Regions from separate parts of the Pseudomonas sp. GW456-12-1-14-TSB6 genome, predicted to be linked through region 1. Evidence: predicted binding sites of a transcription regulator. Region 1 holds the regulator's gene; each other region holds the start of a gene.
The links. The regulator sigma-54, encoded in region 1, starts transcription at its own class of promoters, with help from an activator protein. The targets are predictions, from matches to a motif close to ANTGGCATNNANNTTGCTNT.
Positions count from the first base shown of each region.

Region 2: flgB (flagellar basal body rod protein FlgB) is a predicted target of sigma-54. The motif match lies at 2,521-2,540, and genes of this name have one in related genera.
Region 3: AC07Y2_RS11070 (circularly permuted type 2 ATP-grasp protein) is a predicted target of sigma-54. The motif match lies at 2,027-2,046, and genes of this name have one in related genera.

Region 1 covers NZ_JBWKZE010000005.1:163,949-168,587, forward strand. The annotation lists gene AC07Y2_RS06520 (HPr family phosphocarrier protein) at 1-211, opposite strand, end outside; gene rapZ (RNase adapter RapZ) at 227-1,084, opposite strand; gene ptsN (PTS IIA-like nitrogen regulatory protein PtsN) at 1,087-1,551, opposite strand; gene hpf (ribosome hibernation-promoting factor, HPF/YfiA family) at 1,563-1,871, opposite strand; gene AC07Y2_RS06540 (RNA polymerase factor sigma-54) at 1,945-3,438, opposite strand; gene lptB (LPS export ABC transporter ATP-binding protein) at 3,626-4,351, opposite strand; gene lptA (lipopolysaccharide transport periplasmic protein LptA) at 4,351-4,639, opposite strand, start outside.
Region 2 covers NZ_JBWKZE010000010.1:51,960-56,598, reverse strand. The annotation lists gene flgA (flagellar basal body P-ring formation chaperone FlgA) at 1-455, opposite strand, end outside; gene AC07Y2_RS11575 (chemotaxis protein CheV) at 538-1,470, shown strand; gene cheR (protein-glutamate O-methyltransferase CheR) at 1,518-2,345, shown strand; gene flgB (flagellar basal body rod protein FlgB) at 2,582-2,989, shown strand; gene flgC (flagellar basal body rod protein FlgC) at 2,993-3,436, shown strand; gene flgD (flagellar hook assembly protein FlgD) at 3,452-4,180, shown strand; gene flgE (flagellar hook protein FlgE) at 4,211-4,639, shown strand, end outside.
Region 3 covers NZ_JBWKZE010000009.1:170,934-175,572, forward strand. The annotation lists gene AC07Y2_RS11065 (alpha-E domain-containing protein) at 1-571, opposite strand, end outside; gene AC07Y2_RS11070 (circularly permuted type 2 ATP-grasp protein) at 584-1,993, opposite strand; gene AC07Y2_RS11075 (ribonuclease E inhibitor RraB) at 2,471-2,818, opposite strand; gene AC07Y2_RS11080 (hypothetical protein) at 3,029-3,262, opposite strand; gene speE (polyamine aminopropyltransferase) at 3,419-4,294, opposite strand; gene AC07Y2_RS11090 (PLDc N-terminal domain-containing protein) at 4,429-4,620, opposite strand.

The sequences.
Region 1 (4,639 bases):
GGTGACCTTCGGTACTCAGGTGGATTTTGGTGCCCTTGCCCGCAGCGAGCATCATCATCGCCATGATGCTTTTACCGTCAACCGTGGTGTCCGGTGTGCGGCCGACTCTGATCGTGCAATCGGGAAACTGGCCCGCCACTCCGACGAATTTTGCCGATGCGCGGGCGTGCAGGCCCAGCTTGTTGATGATTTCTATTTCCCGAGCAGGCATCGCGTTGTGAATCCTTTAGCTGAGGTCGCGGTGGCGAACCTGGACGTTCTTCAGGGTCTTCTGCAGCGCCTGGCCAAGACGTTCGGTCAGGTAAACGGAACGGTGATGCCCGCCGGTGCAGCCGATGGCAATGGTGACGTAAGCGCGGTTGCTCGCCGCAAAGCGCGGCAACCATTTGTTCAGATACGTATAAATGTCCTGGTACATCTCCTCGACCTCCGGCTGCGCCGCCAGATACTCGGCGACCGGCTGATCGAGACCGGATTGCGCGCGCAGTTCCGGTTTCCAGTACGGGTTCGGCAGGCAGCGTACATCGAACACCAGATCCGCATCCACCGGCATGCCGCGTTTGAAACCGAAAGACTCCACCAGAAACGCGGTACCCGGCTCCGGCTGGTTCAACAGGCGCAGCTTGATGGTGTCGCGCAGTTGGTAGAGGTTCAGATTGGTGGTATTGACCTTCAGATCGGCCAGATCGGCAATCGGGCCCAGCAGGGCGGTTTCGTCGTCGATGGCTTCGGCCAGCGAGCGGTTGGCGTTGCTGAGCGGGTGACGACGACGAGTTTCCGAAAAGCGTTTGAGCAACGTTTCGTCATCGGCGTCGAGGTACAGGACATCGCACTGGATATGCCGGCTGCGCACTTCCTCGAGCAACTCTGGAAAACGTGACAGATGACTCGGCAGGTTGCGGGCGTCGATCGAGACGGCCACCAGCGGCTGGAGCATTTCGGTATGAACCAGCGCACGTTCGGCCAGATCCGGCAGAAGACCTGCCGGCAGGTTATCGATGCAGTAGTAACCGTTGTCCTCAAGGACATCCAGGGCGGTACTTTTACCCGAGCCGGAACGGCCACTGACAATGATCAAGCGCATGGTTACGGCCTGTTCTGTTCTTCCAGTACAACCTGGTACAAGGCTTCGTTGCTAGGCGCGCTACGCAGTCTGTCGCGCACGTCCTTGCGGTCGAGCATGCTGGCGATCTGGCGTAACAGCTCCAGGTGCGCATCGGTGGCGGCTTCCGGCACCAGCAGGACGAAGAGCAGGTCCACGGGCGCGCCGTCGATAGCGTCGAAATCGATAGGGGCATCAAGGTGCATCAGCGCACTGATCGGCGCTTCGCAGCCCTTGAGGCGGCAGTGGGGAATGGCGATGCCGTTGCCAAAACCGGTGGAGCCCAGTTTTTCACGGGCAATCAATGCCTCGAATACATCTTGCATCTCCAGATCCGGAACTTCCCGGGCGATCAGGTTGGCAATTTGTTCCAGGGCTTTCTTTTTACTGCCGCCCGGCACGTTCACCAGGGAACGGCCGGGGGTCAGGATACTTTCAAGTCGGATCATGGGGGTGGGGGTTATCGACCGGTAGCGCCCTGAAGCAGGCTCTGGGTCTTTTCCTTATGCTTTTTGAGTTGTTTATCAAGCTTGTCGGTCAGCGCGTCGATCGCAGCGTACATATCGGTATGTTCCGCGTTTGCGACGACCTCATTGCCGGGAATATGCAGCGTGGCTTCGATTTTCTGCTTCAGTTTTTCGACGCACATCGTGACTTGCACGTTGGTGATCTTGTCGAAATGCCCTTCGAGCTTCTTGAGCTTGAGCTCGATGTACTCGCGCAGAGGCTGGGTAACTTCCAGTTGGTGTCCACTGATGTTGACTTGCATACAGCTTCTCCTTCGTTGCCAGTGCATAAAGCGGCAGGCCGAAGAGCCTGCCACTGGAACGCTGTAACGTGGCTTACATCAACCGCTTGCGTTCGCTCGAAGGCGCGATCCCGAGGGATTCGCGGTACTTGGCGACCGTGCGGCGAGCCACCTGAATGCCTTGTGCCTCCAGTAAACCAGCGATCTTGCTGTCACTCAACGGCTTTTTCTGATTTTCCGCGGCAACCAGTTTCTTGATGATCGCGCGGATCGCCGTGGACGAGCATTCACCGCCCTCGGAGGTGCTCACATGGCTGGAGAAAAAGTATTTCAGCTCATATATGCCCCGTGGGGTATGCATGAATTTTTGCGTGGTTACGCGGGAAATCGTCGACTCGTGCATGCCAACCGCTTCTGCAATGTCGTGCAGGACCAGCGGCTTCATGGCTTCGTCGCCGTACTCCAGAAAACCGCGCTGATGCTCGACGATCTGGGTGGCCACTTTCATCAGGGTTTCGTTGCGGCTTTGCAGGCTCTTGATGAACCAGCGGGCTTCCTGCAACTGATTGCGCATGAAGGTGTTGTCGGCGCTGGTGTCGGCGCGGCGCACGAAACCGGCGTACTGGGCGTTGACCCGCAGGCGCGGCACCGACTCCTGGTTCAGCTCGACCAGCCAGCGCTCGTTGTCCTTGCGCACGATGACGTCAGGCACCACGTATTCGGCTTCAGTGGATTCGATCTGCGAACCGGGGCGCGGGTTGAGGCTCTGCACCAGTTCGATGACCTGACGCAGCTCGTCTTCCTTGAGCTTCATGCGGCGCATCAACTGGCTGTAGTCGCGGCTGCCGAGCAAGTCGATGTAATCGGTGACCAGGCGCTTGGCTTCGGCCAGCCAAGGGGTCTTGGCCGACAGCTGGCGCAATTGCAGCAGCAGGCATTCGCCCAGGTTGCGTGCGCCGATGCCGGCCGGTTCGAATTGCTGGATGCGGTGCAGGACGGCTTCGATCTCGTCCAGTTCGATGTCGAGTTCCGGATCAAAGGCGTCGAGAATTTCTTCGAGGGTTTCGTCCAGGTAGCCCTGATTGTTGATGCAATCGATCAGGGTGACAGCGATCAGGCGATCGGTGTCGGACATCGGTGCCAGGTTCAACTGCCACAGCAGGTGGCTTTGCAGGCTCTCGCCGGCGGAGGTGCGGGTGGTGAAGTCCCACTCGTCATCGTCGCTGCTCGGCAGGCTGCTGGCGCTGGTCTGGTAGACGTCTTCCCAGGCGGTGTCGACGGGCAGTTCGTTGGGGATTCGCTCGTTCCATTCGCCGTCTTCGAGGTTATCGACTGTCGGCGCGGTCTCCTGATAGGAGGGTTCCTGGATCTCGGTGTTGGGCTTCTGTTCGGCGTTGTCGGCCATGGGATCGGAGTTGTCGAAGTCGTCGCCGTCTTCCTGGCGTTCGAGCATCGGATTGGATTCCAGAGCCTCCTGGATTTCCTGTTGCAGATCCAGGGTCGACAATTGGAGCAGGCGTATGGCCTGTTGCAGCTGCGGTGTCATCGTCAGCTGCTGGCCCATTCTCAAGACTAGCGATGGTTTCATGGCAGGGGCTTAACACCTTATTCGCCGGCGCTATGCGCCATCCACTACAGGGCGCCGGAGCGCCAAACTTAAGCAAATTATATGCCTGAAACTGTCGTGTTTGCCTAGAGCGCTGTAACAATAAAAGCGTATAAAAAAGGCGCTTCAACGTTACAGCACCCGGACGGCTGGTCGGATGCTGTCGCGCTTACAGGCGGAACTCGTGACCCAGATAGACTTCCTTCACCAGATCGTTGGCGAGGATGGTCGCGGAGTCGCCCTCGGCGATCAACTGGCCGTCATTGACGATGTAGGCGGTTTCGCAGATATCCAGCGTCTCACGGACGTTGTGGTCGGTGATCAATACACCGATACCCTTGGCCTTGAGGTGGTGGATGATCTGCTTGATGTCGCCGACCGAGATCGGGTCGACACCGGCGAACGGTTCGTCGAGCAGGATGAACTTTGGTGCCGTGGCCAGTGCGCGGGCGATTTCCACGCGACGGCGCTCACCACCGGACAGGCTCATGCCGAGGTTGTCGCGGATGTGGCTGATATGGAATTCCTGCAGCAGGCTTTCCAACTCCTTGCGACGACCGGCCTTGTCGAGCTCCTGACGGGTCTCAAGGATGGCCATGATGTTGTCGGCTACCGACAGTTTGCGGAAGATCGACGCTTCTTGCGGCAGATAGCCGATACCGGCCTTGGCGCGACCGTGCATCGGCTGATGGCTGACGTCCAGATCGTCGATCAATACGCGACCCTGATCGGCCTGGACCAGGCCGACGATCATGTAGAAGCAGGTGGTCTTGCCGGCGCCGTTCGGGCCGAGCAGGCCGACGATCTGACCGCTGTCGATCGACAGGCTGACGTCGCGCACGACCTGGCGGCTTTTATAGGCCTTGGCCAGGTGCTGAGCTTTCAGAGTTGCCATTACTGGGTTTTCTCGTCGGTTTTCTTCTTCGGCTGGATCACCATGTCGATGCGCGGACGCGCTTCGGTGACCTTGCTGCCAGTGGCTCGACCGGCGCTGGCCAGTTTCTTCACCGTGTCATAGACGATTTTCTCGCCCTGAGTGGTGTTGTTGTCCTTGTCGACGACTTTCGCCTTGTCGATCAGCACAACGCGGTTTTGCGCGGCGTGGTACTGAATGGTCACGCCCCAGCCCTGTACAGGCTTGGTGTCGCCCGCCGTCTGCAACTGCTCGAAGTAGGCAAGGTTG
Region 2 (4,639 bases), on a different contig from region 1:
TCGCGCAAGGTCACGTCCTGCGGCTCGATGATGCCGGCGCGCTTGAGTGGCCGCGTGGTGGTGACAATCTCGCGAAACAGGCGGACTTGAGCGGGCACGAACACCGTCCAGGGGGAGGCGCCTTCGCAGCGGACCTTGACCGTGACACGGCCCAGAGGGCGTGCCGGACTCTCCAGTGTCGCTGTCAATTCCTTGTCGCACATAGGCATGCGCATGCGTGGATCGAGCTGGTTGACCTCGATTTCATATCGGCCTTCCGTTTGACTGGTGGCGAGATAGTCTTCTACGGTGAATTCAAGAAAGCCCTGAGTGACGCCGATAAGCATGTCAGGCATGGTAACCGCATCAGCAACGGCAGGGCTGCCAGCGAAAGACAGGCAAACGGCGGACATCGCGCAAAGCCCTCTGCGGAGGGGAGATGTCAGGCGTCGGAAAAATGTCGTTTGAGCGTTCATACGAGTTAAAAAGCAAGCGCCGTGCCGTTTAGCAATGAATGTGCGTCGCAACAACACTTGGCGTTGGTGTAGGAGTCTGGGCATGGCTGGTGTAATGGATTCGGTGAACCAGCGCACGCAACTGGTGGGGCAGAATCGCCTGGAGCTGTTGTTGTTCCGTCTCGACGGCCAGCAGCTCTACGGGATCAACGTGTTCAAGGTTCGGGAAGTGCTGCAGTGCCCGCAACTGACGCTGATGCCCAAGTCCAGTCCTGTCGTGTGCGGGGTGGCGAATATCCGGGGGGCGACCATTCCGATCCTTGATCTGGCGATGGCGACCGGCTCCGGTGCTTTGAAAGACAAGAACAGTCCGTTCGTGATCATCACGGAATACAACACCAAGACCCAGGGTTTCCTGGTGCGCTCGGTGGAACGTATCGTGAACATGAACTGGGAAGAGATTCATCCGCCGCCCAAGGGCACCGGACGCGATCACTACCTGACCGCTGTGACTCGGGTCGACAATCAGTTAGTCGAAATCATCGACGTCGAGAAGGTGCTGGCGGAAGTGGCGCCGACCCCGGAAGCGATTTCGGTCGGCGTGGTGGATGTCGAGACCCAGAGCAAGGCGCTGTCGCTGCGGGTGCTGACGGTCGATGACTCGTCGGTGGCGCGCAAGCAGGTGACGCGTTGCCTGCAGACGGTCGGTGTCGAAGTGGTGGCGTTGAACGACGGCAGGCAAGCGCTGGATTACCTGCGCAAGCTGGTCGACGAGGGCAAGAAGCCGGAAGAAGAGTTCCTGATGATGATCTCCGACATCGAAATGCCGGAGATGGACGGGTACACCCTGACGGCCGAGATCCGCAGCGACCCTCGCATGCAAAAGCTTCATATCATCCTGCATACTTCGTTGTCGGGTGTGTTCAATCAGGCGATGGTCAAGAAAGTCGGTGCCGATGACTTCCTGGCCAAATTCCGTCCTGATGACCTGGCATCCCGGGTAGTCGACCGGATCAAAGCAGCAGACATCAGCTAAGGGCCTTCTGCCCCTGGCGTTCAACACGATTTAAGAGGCGGCATCATTTGTCTACGGGTAATTTGGATTTCGAACAGTTCCGGGTCTTCCTGGAAAAAGCCTGTGGCATTTTGCTCGGTGAAAACAAGCAGTATCTGGTCTCGAGCCGTCTCAACAAACTGATGGAGCAGCAAGGCATCAAGTCCCTGGGTGAGCTGGTTCAGCGCATCCAGACCCAGCCACGCAGCGGTTTGCGCGAGCAGGTGGTCGATGCCATGACGACCAACGAAACCCTGTGGTTTCGCGACACCTATCCGTTTGAAGTCTTGAAGAACAAGGTACTGCCCGAGGCGATCAAGGCCGCTCCCAACCAGCGTCTGCGGATCTGGTCGGCGGCCTGCTCGTCGGGTCAGGAACCCTATTCGCTGTCGATGTCGATCGACGAGTTCGAGCGGACCAACATCGGCCAGTTGAAGATGGGCGTGCAGATCGTCGCCACTGATCTGTCCGGCAGCATGCTGACCAACTGCAAGACCGGCGAGTACGACAGCCTGGCGATCGGTCGCGGTCTGTCCGCCGATCGTCTGCAGCGCTACTTCGACCCGAAAGGGCCGGGGCGCTGGGTGATCAAGGCGCCGATCAAGAACCGGGTGGAATTCCGCTCGTTCAACCTGCTCGACAGCTACGCCAGCCTGGGCAAGTTCGACATCGTGTTCTGCCGCAACGTGCTGATCTACTTCTCCGCCGAGGTGAAGAAGGACATCCTGTTGCGCATTCACAGCACGCTGAAGCCGGGCGGTTATCTGTTCCTTGGCGCTTCCGAAGCGCTGAACGGTCTGCCGGATCATTACCAGATGGTTCAGTGCAGCCCGGGGATCATCTACCAGGCAAAGTGAAACACCGGCGCCACAAGAAACGGGAGTCCTCAGGGGCTCCCGTTTTTTTATGCCTGAAGGTTTTGCCGGTGGCAGGCGGCAGAAAAGCGGCATCCGGCGGAAACCGGTTGCCGCTTTTCTGGCATTGCCGCTTTGCCGATTGCGTGCAAAGCCCCGTAATCCGGGGCTTTCTAAAACTGGCACGCCGCTTGCTATAACCCAGTTACGAAAAATCCGGTCACCTGAAGGTTCCCGACATGAGCATCAGCTTCGATAAAGCGCTCGGCATTCACGAAAAGGCTCTGGGCTTCCGCGCCCAGCGTGCCGAAGTGCTGGCCAACAACATCGCCAACGCCGACACCCCGAACTACAAGGCGCGGGATCTGGAGTTCTCCAAAGTGCTTGAAGCACAGAGCCAGAAGAACGCCAACGGCACCATCGCCCTGAACATGACCAACAGCCGTCACATCGAAGCTGAAGGCCTGGGCAATGGCGACGAGTCGCTGATGTATCGCACGCCGATGCAGCCGTCGATCGACCAGAACACCGTGGACGCCCAACTGGAACAGTCGAACTACGCGGAAAACGCTGTCGGCTTCCAGGCCAGCTTCACCCTGCTCAACAGCAAATTCAAAGGGCTTGTGTCAGCCCTGCGCGGAGAGTAATCCATGTCCCTGTCCAGCGTTTTCAACATTGCCGGCAGCGGCATGAGCGCCCAGACCACCCGTCTCAACACCGTGGCCTCGAACATCGCCAACGCCGAGACCGTCTCGTCGAGCATCGACCAGACTTATCGCGCCCGTCACCCGGTGTTCGCCACCATGTTCCAGGGCGGCCAGAGCGGCGGCAGCAATTCGCTGTTCCAGAACCAGGATGCTGCGGGCCAGGGCGTGCAGGTCATGGGCGTGGTCGAAGACCAGAGCAACCTCGAAGCGCGCTACGAGCCGAACCATCCGGCGGCCGACGCCAAAGGCTACGTCTACTACCCGAACGTCAACGTGGTGGAAGAAATGGCTGACATGATTTCCGCGAGCCGGTCGTTCCAGACCAACGCCGAAATGATGAACACCGCCAAAACCATGATGCAGAAGGTACTGACCCTCGGTCAGTAATAAGGGGCGACTGCCATGAGTGTTACCGATACCACCAGCAGCCTGACGATGAACGACATACTGGCCAACTCTTCGAAGAAGACCAGTAGCACCACCACCGGCGGCATCGCTTCGGCCACCAACAGCTCGACTGGCGGCCAGGCCCTGGGCAAGGACGCGTTCCTGCAACTGCTGGTGACTCAGCTGAAGAACCAGAACCCGCTCGACCCGCAGGACAACAGCGCATTCGTTGCCCAGCTGGCTCAGTTCAGCAGCCTCGAGGGGATCACCACCCTCAACAGCACCGTCAGTTCGCTGGCCGGCAACTACAACTCGTCGCAAGCCCTGCAGGCTTCGTCGCTGGTGGGTCGCAATGTGATTGTGCAGACCAATACGGTTCAGCTGGACGATCCGAGCAAAGGCATGACCGGTTCGGTCACTGTTCCGTCGTCGATTGCCGGCGGTACCGTCACCATCACCGACAGCAGCGGCGCCACCGTTCGCACCATTGATCTGGGCAGTCGCGCCGCAGGCGATGCGAGCTTCACCTGGGACGGCAAGGACAAGGACGGCAACCTGGTGAAAACCGGTACCTACACCGTCAAGGCCAACGCCTCGATCAACGGCACCGCGACCGATCTGGCGACCTACCTGCCAGCCACGGTCACCAGCGTGACGATCAGCCAGACTGGCGGCGAGCTGATGCTCAACCTGTCCGGCAAGGGCACCGTCGCTCTGTCCAAAGTACAAACCATTGGTATATAGAGCCGACTAACCGGCACAAAGGAGTGGAATATGTCTTTCAATATCGGCCTTAGCGGTCTCTATGCAGCCAACAAGCAACTGGACGTGACCGGCAACAACATCGCCAACGTCGCGACCGCCGGTTTCAAATCGTCCCGCGCAGAATTCGAAGACGTCTACTCGGCGACTCGCCTGGGCAGCGGCAGCAAGGTCATTGGTAACGGCGTGCGTCTGGCCAACGTTTCCCAGCAGTTCACCCAAGGCGACATCAACAACACCGGCAACGTGCTGGATATGGGGATCAATGGTTCGGGCTTCTTCACCCTGAGCAACAACGGTTCGATCTCTTACACGCGTGCCGGTACGTTCAAGGTCGACAAGGACGGCTTCATCACCAACACTGACTACACCTCGCGTCTGCAAGGCTACGGTGTGGACTCCAACGGCAAGATCATCAACGGCGTGTTGACCGATCTGAAG
Region 3 (4,639 bases), on a different contig from region 1:
CCGCCTGATCGCCTGCCATTTCGTAACGCGCATCGAGCAGACGCAACGTGTTGTCAGCGCGTTCGATAAACGTACCCAGGCGAATGAAACGAAACGCGTCGTTGCGCATGATGGTGCCGTAGGACGCGCCCCGAAACAGGTGCGAACGCTCCTTGATCCACTCGCAGAAACGGCTCATGCCGTAGCGACTGAGGCCCTGATTGGCGATCCCGCGGATCTCCAGCCAGGTGGCGTTGATGTTCTCCCACATGTCAGCGGTGATTCGTCCTCGCACCGCATGGGCGCTGGCCCGTGCCGCACCTAGGCAGCTGTAGATGCTTGCCGGGTTGGCCGCGTCGAGGGCGAAGAAGTGCAGCAGTCGCTCGGCATGCAGCTCGCCGTGACGTTCCAGGTAGTCGTCCAGCGTGCCGGTGATCAGCAGCGGCATCGCCAGTTCGTGCAGACCGTCGCCACGGCCGTCCTGCGGCATCAGCGACAGCGAATAGCTGACATCGAGCATCCGCGCGAGGTTTTCCGCCCGCTCCAGGTAACGCGACATCCAGTACAGATCCGAGGCAGTTCTACTTAACATGGCAGGCTTCCTTCAATCCTCGACCACCCAGGTGTCTTTGGTTCCGCCACCCTGGGATGAATTCACCACCAGAGAGCCTTCGCGCAGGGCGACACGGGTCAAACCGCCGGGCACGACCCGGGTTTCGCGGCCGGACAATACGAACGGGCGCAGGTCGATGTGGCGCGGCGCAATGCCGTTTTCGACAAAGGTCGGACAGGTCGACAGCGACAGCGTCGGTTGCGCGATGTACGCGTGGGGCTTGGCCTTGATCCGCTCGCGGAACGCATCGATTTCCGCCGTGGTCGCCGCCGGCCCCACCAGCATTCCGTAACCGCCGGAGCCCTGGGTTTCCTTGACCACCAGATCCGGAAGATTGGCCAGCACATGGGAAAGCTCGGACGGGTTACGGCATTGCCAAGTCGGCACGTTCTTCAGGATCGGTTCTTCGTCGAGGTAGAAACGGATCATTTCGGTAACGAACGGGTACACCGATTTGTCGTCCGCCACGCCGGTGCCGATGGCATTGGCAAGCACCACGTTGCCGGAGCGATACGACGACAGCAGTCCCGGCACGCCGAGCATCGAATCCGGGCGGAACGCCAGCGGGTCGAGGAACGCGTCGTCGAGCCGGCGGTAGATCACGTCCACCGCTTTCGGTCCGTCGGTGGTGCGCATGAAGACCTTGTCGTCGCGCACGAACAGGTCCGCGCCCTCCACCAGTTCCACGCCCATTTCCCGGGCGAGAAACGCATGCTCGAAAAACGCGCTGTTGAAGCGTCCCGGTGTCAGCACCACGACGCTGGGGTCGTCGATGGGGCTTGAGCTTTTCAGGGTGTCGAGCAGCAGGTTCGGGTAATGATCGATGGGCGCGATGCGCTGGGCCGCGAACAGCTCGGGGAACAGACGCATCATCATCTTGCGGTCTTCGAGCATGTAGCTCACGCCGCTCGGCGTGCGCAGGTTGTCCTCGAGCACGTAATACGTGCCGTCGCCGTCACGCACCAGATCGACGCCGGAGATGTGCGAATAGATATCGCGATGCAAATCCAGCCCCTGCATCGCCAACTGGTATTGCTCGTTGGCCAGCACTTGTTCGGCGGGAATGATCCCGGCCTTGATGATGCGTTGCTCGTGGTAAAGATCGGCGAGGAACATGTTCAACGCCTTGACCCGCTGGATGCAGCCGCGCTCGACGATCCGCCACTCGCTGGCCGGAATGCTGCGCGGAATGGTGTCGAAGGGAATCAGGCGTTCTGTCCCTTGCTCGTCCCCGTAGAGCGTGAAGGTGATCCCGGCGCGATGGAACAGCAGATCGGCCTCGCGTCGCCGCTGGGCCAGCAGCTCGTCAGGTGTCTCGGCCAGCCAGCGGGCAAACTCCCGGTAATGCGGGCGGATCTGGCCGCCGGCATCGTACATCTCATCAAAATAGGTGCGGATCATGCCGTACTCCTTGTCACTCCGGACATACAGGCCTTCGCAAGGCCCGTGCCATCGGCATAAACGCTTTGATTTCAATCGGTTGGATATTCACGCCACACGCGCCGCACCATTCCTGTGCGGCAAATGCTCCAACCTGATCGCCCCCGCTTCATTGCGACGCAATCCCGTCGCCTATCACCAGCATAGTCAGAGTTGATTTCACTGCCCGCAGGCCACTGCGGATAATCCGCGCATCCGCTGCAAAAACGTCGCTGACGAAGTACGCAGCCTCACTGATCCGGCTTGCCTCGGCAGCCCTCCCGGCCGTAACCCTGACCGGTTTCCTCTCCTTGCGGTCTTCCCTTTTAGCCACCTTTTCAGGTGGCTTTTTTTTGCACCGGTTTCTTGTTTCAGGGTTTTGCCATGCGCTTTCGGGGCCGTAGAAACGACAACGGCCGACCCGAAGGTCAGCCGTAGCTCGACGTGTTGCGAGAGTGATCAGTTCAAACGATGCCGGTTGCGGATCTCCTGTTTCACGCCCCAGCCTTCGATGATGCCGCCCAAGGGCTCGACCACCGCCGAGAAGCCCTGCTCGAAATCGCCAATGTCGTCGTAGGTTGCGTACATCACCTTGCTCAATTCCAGAGACCAGGCGCCGTCGTCGCGCGCACTGACCTGGGCATTGATGGATTCACCGCGAAATTTGCCTGCCGCCCTGCGCGCCCGCTCCTCGTCCGGGAAAATGGCGTAGAACTCGATGGGATGGAATCGGGAAAAATCGAAACCGCCTTCTTTCATGCGGCGCAGCACGCTGCTGCTGATGTCTTCTTGATAGGCTGTGCTCATGAATCGTCCCCCTCGCATAGATGGATAGACTTTCCGTATTCCCTGCACTGGCCCACAGGGCCCGGGTGCTCACGGCAACCGCGTTGCCGGCGGGAAACAAGCATGTAGCTGACAAGACCAGACCTTAGCGATCCGTTCGCTGATCTCGCTTGCAGAGTAGCCCCAAGATAGAGCCGCTGCCAAGGCCTGGTACATGAAGAAAATGAAGATTCAGATTGGGGTGATGCTGCGGATTTCGATGCTGTTCTGGGTTTTCAGGCTTTTTACGCCGGCATCGGCGGTGCGCCCTTCCAGATCGTTCAGGTCAAGCTCGGCGGCGACTGGCAGGAATCGTTCCTTGATGAGGCGGGCTGCCCGTTCATGGCTGGGGCATTCCTCGCACTCGAAGACTTCGTCGATCGTTTCACCATGATCGTCCACGAAAGTGACTTTCCACTTTGACATCGGAGCCTCCTCGATCAAACCCGCAAATGGGCTTACACCTATCTCGACTTTTGTCAGGATTGATCGTTCAAAAGGTTTACACCGATGCAACATGAAAAAAGCCCAGGCCGGTGTGTTTTCGCACACCGGCCTCGGCTTTTTCTGACCCGCGAACGATCAGTCGTTGCTTGGCTTGTTCACCGCTTGCAGCACGTACTGCGGCAAGGCGAAAGCACCGATGTGGATTTCCGGGTTGTAGTAGCGGGTGACGATGCCGCTGCCGATGAAGCGCTGTTGCAGCACTTCGCGGGTCAGCTTGCGGTAGGCCGGGTTGGTCGAGCCCCAGGCGAAGGTCATCGAACCGCCGATGTAGGTCGGCACGGCCGCCTGATAGAAGTGCCAGTCCGGGAACAGGCTGCGCAGGCGCCCGGCAGTGGTTTTCACTTCTTCGATCTGCATGAACGGCGTGCCGTTCTGGGTCACGAGGATGCCGCCCTCGTTCAGGCAGCGGTGGCAGGCCTGGTAGAAGTTTTCCGAGAACAGTACTTCGCCCGGGCCGATCGGGTCGGTGGAGTCGGAAATGATCACGTCGAACTTTTCAGTGGTGGTGGCGACGAAACGCATGCCGTCGTCGATCACCAGATTCAGGCGTGGATCGTCGTAGGCGCCCTTGGAGTGGTTCGGTAGAAACTCTTTGCACATGTCGACCACGGTGCCGTCGATCTCGACCATGGTGATGTGCTCGATGCTGGCGTGTTTGGTCACTTCGCGCAGCATGCCGCCGTCGCCACCGCCGATGATCAGCACGCGCTTGGCGGTGCCGTGGGCGAGGATCGGCACGTGGGTGAGCATTTCGTGGTAGATGAATTCATCGGCTTCGGTGGTCTGGATCACGCCGTCCAGCGCCATCACCCGGCCCATGCGCGGGTTCTGGAAAATCACCAGGTGCTGGTGTTCGGTGCGCACTTCGTGCAGCAGTTTTTCCATGCGAAAACGCTGGCCGTAGCCTTCGTAGAGGGTTTCCAGGTATTCGCTGGTCTTGGTGACGGTCATGGTGAAGTGCTCCGATGAATGCGCGGGCGCCAATCGTCAGGTTCGATTGCCCGGGAAAGGCGCGCATTCTACGTTGCCGAAGATGACAGGTCGAACCTCAGTTCATCGGCCCGACCCGATCAGGGTGCGAACGGTCAGATCCGCACGTTGCCCCGCGGCCCGGCAATCGCCCAGATGATCAGGCCCAGCACCGGCAGGAGGATGATCAGCAGCACCCAGAGGATTTTCATCCCGGTCTCGGCGCCGCTTTTCAGCACATTGATGATCGCCCAGATGTCGAGCGCAAGAATGATCAGGCCGACCAGGCCGTTGAACGTGGAACCCATGGTGTCGCTCCAGAATAGT